DNA from 3 places in the Enterobacter sp. UPMP701 genome. Region 3 is predicted to be linked to each of the others. Evidence: predicted binding sites of a transcription regulator. Region 3 holds the regulator's gene; each other region holds the start of a gene.
What was found. The regulator PurR, encoded in region 3, represses purine synthesis genes. The targets are predictions, from matches to a motif close to CANGCAAACGTTTGCNTG.
Positions count from the first base shown of each region.

Region 1 (5,936 bases), 380 kb from region 3:
TGATTGGTGCGGTGGCCCGCGTGCGTCATACGCTGGCTCAGGCGCTGCATCGCTTCTTCGATGAGCAGGGTTATTTCTGGGTGTCTACCCCGCTGATCACTGCGTCCGATACGGAAGGCGCAGGCGAAATGTTCCGTGTCTCCACGCTGGATATGGAAAACCTGCCGCGTACTCCGGAAGGGAAAGTCGACTATGACAAAGACTTCTTTGGTAAAGAAGCCTTTCTGACGGTATCCGGCCAGCTCAACGGCGAAACCTACGCCTGTGCGCTGTCTAAGATTTACACCTTCGGCCCAACCTTCCGTGCCGAAAACTCCAACACCAGCCGCCACCTGGCGGAGTTCTGGATGCTGGAGCCGGAAGTGGCGTTTGCTGACCTCGACGACGTTGCCGGTCTGGCGGAAGCGATGCTGAAGTACGTCTTCAAAGCGGTGCTGGAAGAGCGTCCTGACGACATGAAGTTCTTCGCCGAGCGCGTAGACAGCGATGCTGTGGCGCGTCTGGAGCGTTTCGTCTCTGCCGACTTTGCGCAGGTGGACTATACCGACGCGGTAGCGATCCTCGAGAAATGCGGTGAGAAGTTCGAGAACCCGGTTTACTGGGGCGTCGATCTGGCGTCTGAGCACGAACGCTATCTGGCCGAGAAACATTTCAAAGCACCGGTTGTTGTTAAAAACTACCCGAAAGACATTAAGGCCTTCTATATGCGCCTTAACGAAGACGGGAAAACCGTGGCAGCAATGGACGTACTGGCGCCGGGCATCGGTGAAATCATCGGTGGTTCTCAGCGTGAAGAACGTCTGGACGTGCTGGACGCGCGCATGGAAGAGATGGGTCTCAACCCTGCGGACTACAGCTGGTATCGCGACCTGCGCCGTTATGGCACCGTTCCGCACGCTGGGTTCGGTCTTGGTTTCGAGCGTCTGATCGCCTACGTTACTGGCGTTCAGAACGTGCGTGACGTGATCCCGTTCCCACGTACTCCACGTAACGCCAGCTTCTAAGTAACACAACAGATAATGGCCAGCATTTGCTGGCCATTATTTTATTCTGCCCTGTCAGTTTTTGTCAGCGCAAAGTCAACGTTTTTAAACCATCACCCCGTCACAACCACTACCTGTTACGTTTTGTTTCCGCGAAATATCCAGCCACAAAAAATAAACCACATTCTTATTGAGATTATTACAGCCTCAAGCAATAGCACAAATTTCAACCACTTTTTCAGCCATCCAGAAGTCTTTTTGCGGTCATAAGAAAAAACGAGTCGTTTAACATCCGTTTATAGGAATTGCCTTTATTCAAATTAATCATAAGGAATTCATATATATAGGAAACAATTCGCTGCTTAATTCACCAGGACACGCTGAAATTTGAGATGGTTCACAAAGTTCCGAAAAATACACATTTAGTTACACATATTTTCTTATTGTAACTCAATCTTGAGAATTGTAGCACTTTCAGGCTAGCGAAACGCTTCGGTGAATGGAAAGATGCCTGTCAGATACATAAAGACACCAAACTCTCATCAATAGTTCCGGAAATATTTATTGACAGAATTTATTGACGGCAGTGGCGAGTGTCATAAAAAAACCAATGAGGGTAATAAATAATGATGAAGCGCAATATTCTGGCAGTGGTAATCCCTGCCCTGCTGGTAGCCGGTGCAGCTAACGCTGCAGAAATCTATAACAAGAACGGCAACAAACTGGATCTGTACGGGAAAGTTAATGCTGAGCGTGACTTTGTTACCAATGGCGATAACACCAACAACTCCGACTCAACTTACGCGCAGATCGGTTTCAAAGGCGAAACTCAGATCAACGACCAACTGACAGGTTATGGTCAGTGGGAATACCGTGCACTGGCCAGCTCAGCTGAAGGTGAACAGTCTGCAAACAACTCTACCCGTACTCGTCTGGCTTTCGCTGGCCTGAAAATGGCTGACGCTGGCAGCATCGACTATGGCCGTAACTACGGCATCGTATACGATGTAGAGTCTTACACCGACATGGCGCCAACGTGGTCTGGCGAAACCTGGGGTGGTGGTTATGTTGATAACTACATGACCAGCCGTTCTACTGGCCTGCTGACTTACCGTAACAGCGATTTCTTCGGTCTGGTTGATGGTCTGAGCTTCGGTATCCAGTACCAGGCTAAAAACGAGCGCGCTGACCTGCGTCGTGCCAACGGTGACGGTGTTGGTTACTCTGTGGGTTACGACTTCGGCGGTGGCTTTGGCCTGACCGGTGCGTACAGCAATGCTAACCGTACTCTTGACCAGAAAGCTGATGGCAAAGGCGACAAAGCTGAAGCATGGGCAATTGGTGGTAAATATGATGCTAACAGCCTGTATCTGGCAGCGGTGTACGCAGAAACCCGCAACATGAGCATCCTGGGTAACAGCACCGGTTCCAATACTCCGGATGCTGATGGTGACGTGTTCAACGTAGCGAACAAAACCCAGAACTTCGAAGTTATCGCTCAGTATCAGTTCGATTTCGGCCTGCGTCCATCCCTGTCCTATGTGCAGAGTAAAGGTAAAAACCTGAACACCGTAGCTGGCGGCGATGCAGATCTGGCTAAATACGTTGAAGTTGGCGCAACTTACTACTTCAATAAAAACTTCAACGTGTCTGCTGACTACCGTATCAACCTGATCGACGAAGATCAGGCCAAGCGCACTGGCGGCGGCTGGGTTGGTACCGACGACCAGGTTGGCCTGGCTGCAGTTTACCAGTTCTAATCCGTACACCACGTTGTTATATGCTTAATGAACAGGGCTTCGGCCCTGTTTTTTTATGCCTGACAGAAAATAATGGCGACTTTTGAAAAGCCGCACGCTTTTCGTCGCAAACGGTTGGCATTTTGTAAATCTACCGTTAACCTGATAGCGGATTTCACTTCTGTAATCACAATGGAACTTCGTCATGTTTGAGAACATTACCGCCGCTCCTGCCGACCCTATTCTGGGCCTGGCCGATCTGTTTCGTGCCGATGACCGCCCTGGCAAAATCAACCTGGGTATTGGTGTATATAAAGATGAAACCGGCAAAACTCCGGTACTGACCAGCGTTAAGAAAGCTGAGCAGTATCTGCTGGAAAATGAAACCACCAAAAACTACCTCGGTATTGATGGTATCCCTGAATTTGGTCGCTGCACCCAGGAGCTGCTGTTCGGTAAAGGCAGCGCAATTGTGAGTGACAAACGTGCTCGCACAGCACAGACCCCTGGCGGTACCGGCGCGCTGCGCGTGGCGGCGGATTTCCTTGCGAAAAACACCTCTGTTAAGCGTGTATGGGTGAGCAACCCAAGCTGGCCGAACCACAAGAGCGTCTTTAACTCTGCGGGTCTGGAAGTACGTGAATATGCTTACTACGACGCGGCAAACCACGCTCTGGACTTTGACGGCCTGCTGGCAAGCCTGAGCGAAGCGCAGGCGGGTGACGTGGTGTTGTTCCACGGCTGCTGCCACAACCCAACCGGTATCGATCCAACGCTTGAGCAGTGGGAACACCTGGCTAAACTCTCCGTTGAGAAAGGCTGGTTGCCGCTGTTTGACTTTGCTTATCAGGGCTTCGCCCGCGGTCTGGAAGAAGATGCCGAAGGCCTGCGCGCGTTCGCAGCAGTTCATCAGGAGCTGATCGTTGCTAGCTCCTACTCCAAGAACTTCGGTCTGTACAATGAGCGTGTGGGTGCCTGTACGCTGGTTGCGGCTAACGATGAAACTGCCGATCGTGCCTTCAGCCAGATGAAATCCGTTATCCGCGCTAACTACTCTAACCCACCGGCACACGGTGCCTCTGTCGTTGCCACCATCCTGAGCAACGATGCGCTACGCGCGATCTGGGAACAAGAGCTCAACGATATGCGTCAGCGTATTCAGCGCATGCGCCTGCTGTTTGTGAACACCCTGGCTGAGAAAGGCGCGGACCGCGACTTCAGCTTTATCATCAAACAGAACGGCATGTTCTCGTTCAGCGGCCTGACTAAAGAGCAGGTTCTGCGTCTGCGTGAAGAGTTTGGCGTATACGCCGTGGCCTCTGGCCGCGTTAACGTTGCAGGCATGACCCCTGACAACATGGCGCCACTGTGCGAAGCGATTGTCGCTGTGCTGTAATTTGCACCTACAAAAAAGCCTGCGTTTAGCAGGCTTTTTTTATGCTGGTTACCAGACAGGCATCTCATCCTGAAGGAACGGATTATGGAGCCGTTCATAGCCCAGCGTCGACATCGGGCCGTGTCCAGGGATAAACGTCACGTCATCACCCAGCGGCAATAACTTCTGTTTGATCGACTGAATCAGCTGCCCATGATCGCCGCGCGGAAAATCGCTGCGTCCTACGCCACCTTTGAAAATCACATCGCCGGAAATCAGCAGACGGGACTGGTCATCAAAGAAGACGATATGGCCTGGCGTATGCCCAGGACAATGCAACACCTGTAAAGTCACATTCCCTACGTTAACGCGCTCTCCTTCGTTCAGCCAGCGATCGGGCGTCAGGGGTTGACACTCATCAAGGCCAAACATGCGGCTTTGGGCAGGTAACCCCTGCAGCCAGAACTCATCTTCTTTTTCCGGGCCAATAATCGGCACACCGTAGTGTTCAGCCAGTTCAGCCGCTGCGCCTACGTGGTCAAGGTGACCATGCGTCAGTAAAATCTGCATCAGCGTTACGCCGCTGTCGGCGACTTCCTGCTTGATTTTCTCAGCATCACCGCCGGGATCGACAAGCGCGGCCAGTTTGGTTTGCTCACACCAGATTAATGAACAGTTCTGGGAGAACGCGGTAACCGGAATAATACGATAGTTCATACTGCTCCTGTGTTTCGTTATTACCAGTGCCGAACCGGACCGGTATCAATATGCACAAAGTTGCTGCTGGGGTAGTATCCTACACCACCTGCGCGCATAGATAACGCGGCTTTGCGAATATTGGCTAACGAAACGCCTTCAATATGGAAATCCATTGCCTGTCCCTTCGTGTGGTAGCTTTTTTTCGCTACGCCACGGCTATGGGCGCGCAGTTCATTATTGGTATCAAGAGAGCGATAGCCAGAAATAAGCTGCACCGGCTTGCTGGTACCCAGCAGGCCCTGAAGGCGGAAAAGCTGATCAAACAGTCCTGGGTCGATGGCTTTTACTTTATTCGCGCGGAAATCACGGAAAAAATGGTTGAGTCTTGCTAATTCATCCTGAATATAGCCTCTGCCATCAAAAAACTCCGCTTTTAGCGACTCACCGGTGTGAAGATTGTTGAGCGTTAAAACTCGCGGACGAGGTGTCGAGAGGGTGGCAAATGCTGGCGTCGGCAGGATGGCCGCTGCGCCGAGCGCAACACCACCTAACGCCAGCAGTTTGCGGCGATTAGCGTCAAATTTGTCCATGATAATCAGGTCTACAGGTCAATGAAATCGTAAATATGCTTAGCGCACGAAGGGCACCTTAACTGGCAAAACAGGGTACGTCAAGGCGCCCAACCCCAGTGAATACGCGGCTTACAGCGATATTGGCCCCGATTCACCCTAACTTACGACAATCATTTTTCCCGAACTACTTCATTTACCTGATTAATTGTTCCGCTTTTGGCAAAATTTGTGCGCCGGATCGCGCGGTGAGATCATAATTGTAAATATCTGTACGATACTGAGTCCGCCCGTCTTCACCCACGAACGCCGTCAGATAATAAAGATTGACCGGAATATTGTGTCGGATATTGACATAGCGCGTATCCCCCTGCTTCAGGGCGTCAGAAATACGCGTATCGTTCCAGCCCGCATCCTGCAACAGCATGTTGGCCAGCTCCGAGGCTTTGTTCACGCGCACACAGCCAGAACTCAGCGCGCGGGTATCTTTCTGGAACAGATTATGGTTCGGCGTATCGTGCAGATAAATCGCATCTGAGCTCGGCATATTGAATTTGTAACGTCCCAGCGA
Region 1 covers NZ_JBSKJN010000001.1:146,214-152,149, reverse strand. Annotated here, with positions in the region: gene asnS (asparagine--tRNA ligase) at 1-1,004, shown strand, start outside; gene ACWKXT_RS00655 (porin) at 1,610-2,743, shown strand; gene ACWKXT_RS00650 (amino acid aminotransferase) at 2,928-4,118, shown strand; gene ACWKXT_RS00645 (MBL fold metallo-hydrolase) at 4,167-4,814, opposite strand; gene ACWKXT_RS00640 (DUF882 domain-containing protein) at 4,835-5,386, opposite strand; gene ldtD (L,D-transpeptidase) at 5,562-5,936, opposite strand, start outside.
Region 1: a site for PurR is predicted at 2,847-2,864, ahead of ACWKXT_RS00650 (amino acid aminotransferase). Genes of this name have one in related genera too.

Region 2 (5,936 bases), on a different contig from region 3:
CTGTTCCGTCTTGGCGATACGTCGCTGTCTGAAGGTCTTGAGCAGCAGCTTCTGGGCCTGAAAGAGGGTGAGAAAAAAGCCTTTTCGCTGGAGCCGGATGCGGCATTTGGCGTGCCAAGCCCGGATCTGATCCAGTACTTCTCGCGCCGTGAGTTCATGGACGCGGGGGAACCGGAAATCGGGGCGATCATGCTCTTTACCGCTATGGACGGCAGCGAAATGCCTGGCGTGATCCGCGAAATCAACGGGGACTCCATTACCGTTGATTTCAACCATCCGCTTGCCGGGCGTACCGTTCATTTTGATGTCGAAGTGCTGGAGATCGATCCGGCACTGGAGGCCTGAAATGCAGATCCTGTTGGCTAACCCGCGCGGCTTCTGCGCCGGTGTAGACCGCGCTATCAGCATTGTTGAAAACGCGCTGGAGATTTACGGCGCGCCGATTTACGTGCGTCACGAAGTGGTGCACAACCGCTACGTGGTCGACAGCCTGCGCGAGCGCGGTGCGATTTTTATCGAGCAGATCAGCGAAGTGCCGGACGGCGCAATCCTCATCTTCTCCGCGCACGGCGTCTCACAGGCGGTACGCAACGAGGCGAAAAGCCGCGATCTGACCGTATTCGATGCCACCTGTCCATTAGTGACAAAAGTGCATATGGAAGTGGCGCGCGCCAGCCGTCGCGGTGAAGAGTCGATTCTGATTGGCCATGCCGGTCACCCGGAAGTCGAAGGCACCATGGGCCAGTACAGCAACCCGGAAGGGGGCATGTACCTGGTCGAGTCACCGGAAGATGTCTTTACGCTGAACGTGAAAAATGAAGCCCGTCTGTCGTTTATGACCCAGACGACGCTCTCCGTAGACGATACCTCGGACGTGATTGACGCCCTGCGCCAGCGCTTTCCGAAAATCGTCGGGCCGCGTAAGGATGACATCTGCTACGCCACCACTAACCGTCAGGAAGCGGTGCGCGCGCTGGCTGAGCAGGCGGATGTGGTGCTGGTTGTCGGCTCCAAAAACTCCTCTAACTCCAACCGTCTGGCCGAACTGGCGCAGCGCATGGGGAAAGCGGCGTTTCTGATTGACGATGCAACGGACATCCAGGAAGCGTGGGTGAAAAATGCGGCCTGCGTTGGCGTGACCGCAGGTGCTTCCGCACCGGATATCCTGGTGCAGAACGTGATTGCGCGTCTGCAGGAGCTGGGCGGCGGCGAAGCGGTGCCGCTGGAAGGACGTGAAGAGAACATCGTTTTCGAAGTCCCGAAAGAACTGCGCATCGACGCCCGCGAAGTCGAATAGTCCTTTTTCTGATAAAAGGCCAGCACCTCCTGTGCTGGCCTTTTTTTTACCCGTTACTTTATCGTGACGACAAAATCATGTCTTTTACTGATATTTAAGTCGGTTTCACGTTAAATTCTAATTATCGGTGTTTTCAGTTGGCAGTGCTTCTCAAGGCTGGTTAATCTGAAAACGATTTACATCATTTTAACGTAAGAGAATAACTATGCATGATGCACAGATCCGCGTTGCCATTGCGGGCGCGGGTGGACGTATGGGCCGTCAGCTGATTCAGGCGGCACTACAGATGGATGGCGTGGCGCTTGGCGCGGCGCTGGAGCGTGAAGGTTCCTCACTTCTTGGTGCCGACGCAGGTGAGCTGGCAGGCGCGGGAAGGACGGGCGTTACCATCCAGAGCAGCCTTGATGCGGTTAAAGATGACTTCGATGTATTCATCGACTTTACCCGCCCGGAAGGGACGCTGACGCATCTGGCGTTTTGCCGCCAGCACGGCAAGGGGATGGTGATAGGCACCACCGGTTTTGACGATGCGGGCAAGCAGGCTATTCAGGACGCATCAAAAGAGATTGCGATTGTCTTCGCCGCAAACTTCAGCGTGGGCGTTAACGTCATGCTGAAGCTGCTGGAGAAGGCCGCTAAGGTGATGGGCAACTATACCGATATCGAGATCGTGGAAGCTCACCACCGTTACAAAGTTGATGCGCCATCAGGTACGGCGCTGGCGATGGGCGAAGCGATTGCTCATGCACTCGATAAAGATTTAAAAGACTGCGCGGTCTATACCCGCGAAGGTCACACCGGCGAACGCGTGCCTGGCACTATAGGTTTCGCAACGGTTCGTGCGGGCGACATCGTCGGCGAACATACGGCGATGTTCGCCGATATTGGCGAGCGTGTGGAGATTACGCATAAAGCTTCCAGCCGAATGACGTTTGCCAACGGAGCCGTTCGCTCAGCACTGTGGTTAAAAGATAAGAAAGATGGTCTTTTTGATATGCGAGATGTGCTCGATCTCAACAATTTGTAAGCTTTATTACCCATCGTGATGTGGTTATTGCAGTCGTAACTATTTGATTGCATAGGGCAATATTTTATTGCCCTTTTATTTTACCTCTTATCAGTATTTATTGTCTTCAAACCATTAAAAATGGCGTTATTCCTGATGTTTTGTGTTGCTGGATTGTAAATTTTGACCGGCTGGTCCACTTTTCATTCTCGCTCGACGCTCATTTCTATTAAACTGCGCACGCAAGCGGTTTCCACAGTGATTTAGCTGATCTTTTTGCCGCTTAATTCGAAATGAAGCCGCCAGGCTTGCAAAATAACAAACAAAATATCCGTTTTAAGTTGACTTTTACCTGGCAAATCCCCAGAATGCCGCCGTTTGCCAAAAATCCGCTGGCAACACATTTGCATTGATCCATGACATGGTTATGAATTAATATGCAAATAAAGTGAGTGAATATTCTCTGGAGGGTGTTTTGATTAAGTCAGCGCTATTGGTTCTGGAAGACGGAACCCAGTTTATCGGTCGGGCCATAGGGGCAACGGGTTCGGCGGTTGGGGAAGTCGTTTTCAATACTTCAATGACCGGTTATCAAGAAATCCTCACTGATCCTTCCTATTCTCGCCAAATCGTTACTCTTACTTATCCTCATATCGGCAATGTCGGCACCAATGCTGCTGACGAAGAATCCTCTCAGGTACATGCGCAAGGCCTGGTCATTCGCGACCTGCCGCTGATTGCCAGCAACTTCCGCAACACCGAAGACCTCTCTTCTTACCTGAAGCGTCATAACATCGTGGCGATTGCCGATATCGATACCCGTAAGTTAACGCGCCTGCTGCGCGAGAAGGGTGCACAGAACGGCTGCATCATCGCGGGTGATAACCTTGATGCAACGCTGGCGCTGGAAAAAGCAAAAGCCTTCCCGGGCCTGAACGGCATGGACCTGGCGAAAGAAGTGACTACCGCGGAGGCTTACAGCTGGACGCAGGGGAGCTGGACGCTGGAAGGCGACCTGCCGGAAGCGAAAAAAGAGAGCGAGCTGCCGTTCCACGTGGTGGCTTACGATTTCGGCGCCAAGCGCAACATCCTGCGCATGCTGGTTGACCGCGGCTGCCGCCTGACGGTGGTTCCGGCACAAACGTCTGCCGAAGACGTGCTGAAGATGAATCCGGACGGTATTTTCCTCTCTAACGGTCCTGGCGACCCGGCGCCGTGCGATTACGCTATCGACGCCATCAAGTCCTTCCTGGAAACCGACATTCCGGTATTCGGCATCTGCCTCGGCCATCAGCTGCTGGCGCTGGCGAGCGGTGCGAACACTGTGAAGATGAAGTTCGGCCACCACGGTGGTAACCACCCGGTGAAAGATATCGACAACAACACGGTGATGATTACCGCGCAGAACCACGGTTTCGCCGTCGATGAAGCGTCAATGCCGGCTAACCTGCGCGTGACCCATAAGTCGCTGTTCGATGGCACCCTTCAGGGCATTCATCGCACCGATAAACCAGCATTCAGCTTCCAGGGCCACCCGGAAGCCAGCCCGGGCCCACACGACGCCGCGCCGCTGTTCGATCACTTCATCGAACTTATCGAGCAATACCGTAAGACCGCTAAATAATCAGGAGCCGAGAAGACAATGCCAAAACGTACAGACATAAAAAGCATCCTGATCCTTGGCGCTGGCCCGATCGTCATCGGCCAGGCCTGCGAATTCGACTACTCCGGCGCGCAGGCGTGTAAAGCCCTGCGTGAAGAGGGTTACCGCGTTATCCTGGTGAACTCTAACCCGGCGACCATCATGACCGACCCGGAAATGGCTGATGCAACCTACATCGAGCCGATTCACTGGGAAGTGGTGCGTAAAATCATCGAGAAAGAGCGTCCGGACGCGGTGCTGCCAACCATGGGCGGCCAGACGGCGCTGAACTGTGCGCTGGAGCTGGAGCGTCAGGGTGTGCTGGAAGAGTTCGGCGTGACCATGATTGGTGCGACCGCCGACGCGATTGATAAAGCAGAAGACCGTCGCCGCTTCGACGTGGCCATGAAGAAAATCGGCCTCGACACCGCGCGTTCCGGTATCGCGCACAACATGGAAGAAGCGCTGGCCGTTGCGGCAGAAGTGGGCTACCCGTGCATCATCCGTCCATCGTTCACCATGGGCGGCACCGGCGGCGGTATCGCCTACAACCGCGAAGAGTTTGAAGAGATTTGCGAACGTGGTCTGGATCTCTCCCCAACCAAAGAGCTGCTGATTGATGAATCGCTGATTGGCTGGAAAGAGTACGAGATGGAAGTGGTGCGTGATAAAAACGACAATTGTATCATCGTCTGCTCCATCGAAAACTTCGATGCGATGGGTATCCACACCGGTGACTCCATCACCGTTGCGCCAGCCCAGACCCTGACCGACAAAGAGTATCAAATCATGCGTAACGCCTCGATGGCGGTACTGCGTGAAATCGGCGTGGAAACCGGCGGTTCTAACGTGCAGTTCTCCGTTAACCCGAAAACCGGCCGTCTGATTGTTATCGAAATGAACCCGCGCGTGTCCCGCTCCTCCGCGCTGGCCTCTAAAGCGACCGGCTTCCCGATTGCGAAGGTGGCGGCGAAACTGGCGGTGGGCTACACCCTCGACGAGCTGATGAACGATATTACCGGTGGCCGCACCCCTGCGTCCTTCGAACCGTCCATCGACTACGTTGTGACTAAAATTCCTCGCTTTAACTTCGAGAAATTCGCGGGCGCGAACGACCGTCTGACCACTCAGATGAAATCCGTCGGTGAAGTGATGGCGATTGGCCGCACGCAGCAGGAATCCCTGCAGAAAGCGCTGCGCGGCCTGGAAGTGGGTGCGACCGGCTTTGACCCGAAAGTGAGCCTGGACGACCCGGAAGCACTGACTAAAATTCGCCGCGAGCTGAAAGACGCGGGCGCAGAGCGTATCTGGTACATCGCCGATGCCTTCCGTGCGGGCCTGTCCGTCGACGGCGTGTTCAACCTGACCAACATCGACCGCTGGTTCCTGGTGCAGATTGAAGAGCTGGTGCGTCTGGAAGAGAAGGTCGCGGAGCTGGGCATCAACGGCCTGGACGCTGACTTCCTGCGCATGCTGAAGCGTAAAGGCTTTGCCGATGCGCGTCTGGCTAAGCTGGCGGGCGTGCGTGAAGCGGAAATCCGCAAGCTGCGCGACCAGTACGACCTGCACCCGGTTTACAAGCGCGTGGACACCTGTGCGGCGGAGTTCTCAACCGACACCGCCTACATGTACTCCACCTATGAAGACGAGTGTGAAGCGAACCCGTCCGTCGACCGCGACAAGATTATGGTGCTGGGCGGCGGTCCAAACCGTATCGGCCAGGGCATCGAGTTCGACTACTGCTGCGTACACGCCTCTCTGGCGCTGCGCGAAGACGGTTACGAGACCATCATGGTCAACTGTAACCCGGAAACCGTCTCGACCGACTACGACACCTCTGACCGCCTCTACTTCGAGCCGGTCACTCTGGAAGACGTGCTGGAAATCGTGCGCATCGAGAAGCCAAAAGGCGTGATCGTGCAGTACGGTGGCCAGACTCCGCTGAAGCTGGCGCGCGCGCTGGAAGCGGCAGGCGTGCCGGTTATCGGCAC
Region 2 covers NZ_JBSKJN010000009.1:89,938-95,873, reverse strand. Annotated here, with positions in the region: gene fkpB (FKBP-type peptidyl-prolyl cis-trans isomerase) at 1-345, shown strand, start outside; gene ispH (4-hydroxy-3-methylbut-2-enyl diphosphate reductase) at 347-1,297, shown strand; gene dapB (4-hydroxy-tetrahydrodipicolinate reductase) at 1,503-2,324, shown strand; gene carA (glutamine-hydrolyzing carbamoyl-phosphate synthase small subunit) at 2,779-3,927, shown strand; gene carB (carbamoyl-phosphate synthase large subunit) at 3,946-5,936, shown strand, end outside.
Region 2: a site for PurR is predicted at 2,543-2,560, ahead of carA (glutamine-hydrolyzing carbamoyl-phosphate synthase small subunit). Genes of this name have one in related genera too.

Region 3 (5,936 bases):
CCCCCAACGCATTGCCGAGATTGAACGCCCCGATATTCACGGAAGACGAGAGACCCGGCGCTTCATGGGCGACGCGCATCACGCGCATCTGCAGCGGTGGAACCACGGCGAAGGTGGCAGCTCCCCAGACGACCATCGCAATCGCCGCGCCGAATTCATTCCGCGCCAGCCACGGGATCGCAATCATGATGACAATCAGCAGGGTTAAGAACCCCTTCAGCGTCCCGCTCACGGAACGGTCGGCAAATTTCCCGCCGAGATAGTTGCCAATTGAGAAGCCGACGCCAATCAGCACCAGCATCGCGGTAACAAAGAGTGGCGTTGCGTGGGTAATGTCGTGCAAGACCGGCGAAATGTAGGTGTAGAGGGTAAACATCGCCCCTGCCCCCAGCACGGTGGTCAGCAGCGCGGAGAGCACCTGCGGACGCATCAGCACCGCCAGCTCTTTACGCACTTCCGGACGTTCGCCGGCGCTGCCTTTCGGCAGGGAGAAGAACAGTGCCACCATCGCGACCACGCCCAGCCCGGCCGTCGCCAGGAAGGACATCCGCCAGCCGATCGCTTCACCCAACCAGGTTGCCGCCGGTACGCCGCCAATGTTGGCAATCGTCAGCCCCATAAACATGGTCGCCACGGCGCTTGCCTGCTTGTGTTTCGGCACAACGCTCGCGGCCACGACCGACCCGAGCCCAAAGAACGCGCCGTGGTTGAGGCTGGTCAGAATGCGCGACAACATCAGGGTGGTGTAGTCCGGCGAAATGGCCGAAAGCACATTGCCGAGGGTGAAAATCGCCATCAGGAAAATCAGCGCATTGCGGCGCGCGCGGTGCGAAAGCAGAAGCGTCATCAGCGGCGCTCCCACCATCACTCCGATAGCGTAGGCGCTGATTAGCATACCGGCGGCCGGGATCGAGACGTCCACGCCCCGGGCGATAACAGGCAGTAACCCCATCGGGGAGAATTCAGTGGTGCCAATCCCAAAAGCGCCAATCGCCAGGGCCAGCAGGGGAAAATTGATTTTCATGCGTCAACTCCGGATGCCGTGTCATGTGGTGACACAGAACAAAGAAGCGGAAAGCATGACATCAATCACAAAAAATGAGAAGTTAACAAAATGGCAAAAGATTTTTGCCAGAGAAGTAACAATCAGGAGATCGGGAGGGAGAAGGCTCTCCCCCCGCGTAAATCAGTGCAGCGCAGCCGTCAGGCCAGCCGCGACAATCAGAGCCAGCACAATAACGGTGGTGAACAGCGAAAACTTCAGATCGGAACTCATCAATTTTTCTCCTTTTAATCCCCCCACGAAAAGTGAGCTTGCTCATTTTTGCACAATTTAGCTCAAAAATCTTCCTGGATTTAAGCTGATAAACACTTTAGCTCTTCCCCTTTTCATCAAGATAGGCCAAAATTCCACGCTAAATTTATTAGCGTACCGGCCATTGACCCCCTCCTGACGTCCCGTGTCGTTTTCCTGGCGTACCGCAATCCAAAATTGCGAGATAAGGGTGAGAGAAGGCAAACGTTTACCTTCAAGTTTTTCAGGAGTTTAGGATATGGTCTGGAGTGACATTTAATGGCAACAATTAAAGACGTAGCAAAACGCGCAAACGTTTCCACTACAACCGTATCACATGTAATTAACAAAACCCGCTTTGTGGCGGAAGAGACGCGCAACGCCGTCTGGGCTGCGATCAAAGAGCTGCACTACTCACCGAGTGCGGTTGCGCGTAGCCTCAAGGTTAATCACACCAAGTCTATTGGTCTGCTGGCGACCAGCAGCGAAGCGGCCTATTTTGCCGAGATCATTGAAGCGGTAGAGAAAAACTGCTTCCAGAAAGGCTATACCCTGATTCTGGGCAACGCATGGAATAGCATAGAAAAACAGCGTGCCTATCTGTCGATGATGGCGCAAAAGCGCGTGGATGGCCTGCTGGTGATGTGCTCCGAGTACCCGGAATCCGTACTGTCGATGCTGGAAGAGTATCGCCATATCCCTATGGTGGTGATGGACTGGGGCGAAGCGCGCGCCGACTTCACCGATTCCGTCATCGATAACGCCTTCGAAGGCGGTTACATGGCGGGCCGTTATCTGATCGAACGCGGCCACCGCGAGATTGGCGTAATCCCGGGTCCGCTGGAGCGCAACACCGGTGCGGGCCGCCTGGCCGGATTTATGAAAGCGATGGAAGAGGCGCTGATTACCGTGCCGGAAAACTGGATCGTGCAGGGTGACTTTGAGCCGGAATCAGGCTACCGCGCGATGCAGCAGATCGTCTCCCAGCAGCACCGTCCGACCGCCGTCTTCTGCGGGGGCGACATCATGGCCATGGGTGCACTCTGCGCCGCAGACGAGCTTGGCCTGCGCGTCCCGCAGGATATTTCCGTGATCGGCTATGACAACGTGCGCAACGCGCGCTTCTTCACGCCAGCGCTGACCACCATTCACCAGCCGAAAGATTCGCTGGGTGAAACGGCCTTCAATATGCTGCTGGACAGGATCGTCAACAAGCGTGAAGAGTCGCAGTCCATTGAAGTTCATCCACGCCTCATCGAGCGCCGCTCCGTTGCGGATGGTCCTTTCCGCGACTACCGTCGTTAATCTTCTTCCGGGGCCAGTCAGTCTGGCTCCCGTAACCATTCCCGGTTAAGCGTTTCGCTGTCACCCAGATAATCCAGCAGCCAGGCCATAGCGGGTGAGACATCATTTTGTTGCCAGGTGAGACAGCAGGCCGCATCCGGGAACGGGTTCTCCAGCGTTAGCTCTATCCACTCTCCGGTGTCGATACGCGGACGCGCAAAATGGGCGGGCACCATGCCTACGCAGAGTCCGGCACTGAGGCACGTCGCCGACGATCCCCAGTCAGGGGCGACAACCCGCCGCTGGTTGTCCAGCAGCCATGTAATTCGCTTCGGCAGTGAACGGGAGGTATCCTCCAGCACCAGCGACGGCCAGCTGCGCAGCGTATCGTCGCTCAGCGGCCCTTCCATCGCCGCCAGGGGATGATCGCTTGCCACCACACATTTCCAGCTCAGCATCCCCATATCGCGAAAGGCGTAACGTCCCCCGACGGGGATCGCCTGGGTCGCGCCAATCGCCATCTCTACCCTGCCGTCCGCCAGCGCATCCCAGACGCCGTTGAACACCTCCTGCGAGACCCGCAGTTCAACGTCAGAGAAATGCCGATAAAAATCGACAATCATCTGCCGGGTGCGCTTGGGCTTAACGATGTTATCCACCGCAATGGAAAGGTGTCCCCGCCAGCCGTTCGCGATCTGCTGACACTGCTCGCGGGTGATCTGCATTTTTTTGATAACAGAACGCCCTTCTTTCAGAAACCACGCCCCTGCGGGCGTTAATTCCACATCACGATGCCGCCGTTCAAACAGCGGAACCGCCAGCCATTCTTCAAGCTGACGTACCGTATAGCTGATAGCCGAAGGGACGCGGTGCAACTCCTGCGCCGCAGCGCTAAAGCTGCCGTTACGCGCGACAGCATCGACCACTTCAAGAGAATAATCTGACCACATTTTCTGCCTGCAAAAAATTTGAATTCACCCGCCAAATATTAGCGTTTCACAAGCGGCTTTGCACTCCCTACACTCAGCGCCAATGTATACCTGCCTCCTCAGGAGAATAAAATAGTGCAACCCAGGAAAGGATTTTTAGTCTGGCTCGGCGGCTTAAGCGTGCTGGGCTTTTTGGCCACCGATATGTACCTGCCGGCCTTCGCCGCGATGCAGGAAGATTTGCAAACGCCTGCCGCGGCCATCAGCGCCAGCCTGAGTTTGTTCCTCGCCGGTTTTGCTTTCGCACAGCTGCTCTGGGGACCGCTCTCGGATCGCTTTGGTCGTAAACCGGTATTGCTGCTGGGGCTGGCCATTTTTGCCGTTGGCTGTCTGGGGATGTTATGGGTGCGCGATGCTACCTGGCTGCTGGTGCTGCGGTTTGCTCAGGCGGTCGGCGTCTGTGCCGCTGCCGTGACCTGGCAGGCGCTGGTCACCGACTACTACCCGGCAAACCGCACAAACCGTATTTTCGCTACCATTATGCCGCTGGTGGGTCTCTCACCTGCCCTCGCCCCGCTGCTGGGCAGCTGGATCCTCGCGCACTTTGACTGGCAGGCTATCTTTGCCACGCTGTTTGCCATCACGCTGGTGCTGATGCTGCCTGCGTTCGCTCTCAAGCCAGCGCATAAAAAAGAGGCGCATGCTGACGCGAAGCCGATTACCTTCACCTCCCTGCTGAGCGCAAAAGCATATCGCGGCAACGTTCTGATCTATGCCGCCTGTTCGGCGAGCTTCTTCGCGTGGCTGACCGGTTCGCCCTTTATTCTGCATGATATGGGCTACAGCCCGGCGGCCATTGGTCTGAGCTACGTTCCGCAGACCATCGCGTTCCTGGTGGGCGGGTACGGCTGCCGCGCGGCGCTGCAAAAATGGGAAGGCCAGCAAATGCTGCCGTGGCTGCTGGTGCTGTATGCGTTGAGCGTCATCGGGACCTGGGCCGTTGGCTTTATTCCGGGCGCGGGTCTTGCCGAAATATTGATTCCATTCTGCGTGATGGCCATCGCGAACGGGGCGATCTACCCTATCGTTGTGGCGCAGGCGCTGCGTCCGTTCCCGCAGGCGACAGGCCGCGCGGCTGCGCTGCAGAACACCCTGCAACTGGGGCTGTGCTTCCTGGCAAGCCTGGTGGTCTCCGCGCTGATTGCCACGCCGCTGCTGACAACAACCAGCGTGATGCTGGTCACCGTCGCGCTGGCGGCGTTGGGTTATCGCATGCAGGCCTCCGCGCAGCGCGCGCAGGACGAGAGCACGCAGGTAGAAACCTCGCATGCCTAATCGCACCAGAAACTATGTTAATTTTCAGTGATTAGGTTGCTAAGAATTTTCTATTGAATCACCAAATTTTGAGGCCTATACTAAATTTGGTTCGATTAAATACGATAAATATTAAGTGTTAACGGGAGCCGGAGTGCTCCCGTTTTACCATGGAAGGCATTTCGGCAAGGGTTATCTCCCTTCCTCTGTTCTACGTCGGATACTAGCCTCGCGGTGTTTACCGTGAGATTTCTCACAAACCAAAAAAAGCGTCTACGCTGTTTTAAGGTTCTGATCACAGTAGGGTGATGGAGAAGCTATGAGTTCATCGTGTATAGAAGAAGTCAGCGTTCCGGACGATAACTGGTCCCGGATCGTCAGTGAACTGTTAGGTCGAGCAGGCATCACTATCAACGGATCATCCCCATCCGATCCTCAGGTTAAACATCCCGACTTTTTTAAACGCGTATTGCGCGAGGGGTCGCTTGGCCTGGGAGAAAGCTATATGGACGGCTGGTGGGAGTGCGAGCGGCTGGATATCTTTTTCGCCAGCGTGTTGCGTGCCGGTCTGGAAAAACAACTCCCTCGTAATATCAAAGACACCCTGCGTGTCGCTTCTGCCCGGCTATTTAATCTGCAAAGTAAAAAACGCGCGTGGATCGTTGGCAAAGAACACTACGATCTTGGCAACGACCTGTTCAGCCGCATGCTGGACCCTTTCATGCAATATTCCTGCGCTTACTGGAAAGAGGCGTCGACGCTTGAAGAGGCTCAGCAGGCCAAACTGCGCCTGATCAGCGAGAAACTGCAGCTGCAGCCCGGCATGCGCGTGCTGGATATCGGCTGCGGTTGGGGGGGACTGGCGTATTTTATGGCGAAGCACTTCGGCGTCAGCGTGGTCGGCGTCACGATCTCCGCCGAGCAACAAAAAATGGCGCAGGAGCGCTGCCAGGGGCTGGATGTGGATATCCGCCTGCAGGATTACCGGGACCTGAACGAACAGTTTGACCGCATCGTTTCCGTTGGCATGTTCGAGCACGTCGGGCCAAAAAACTACGACACCTATTTTGAGGTGGTGGACCGTAATTTAAAACCGGATGGTATTTTCCTGCTGC
Region 3 covers NZ_JBSKJN010000001.1:526,044-531,979, reverse strand. Annotated here, with positions in the region: gene ACWKXT_RS02600 (MFS transporter) at 1-1,024, opposite strand, end outside; gene cydH (cytochrome bd-I oxidase subunit CydH) at 1,187-1,276, opposite strand; gene purR (HTH-type transcriptional repressor PurR) at 1,574-2,599, shown strand; gene punR (DNA-binding transcriptional activator PunR) at 2,617-3,528, opposite strand; gene punC (purine nucleoside transporter PunC) at 3,643-4,842, shown strand; gene cfa (cyclopropane fatty acyl phospholipid synthase) at 5,141-5,936, shown strand, end outside.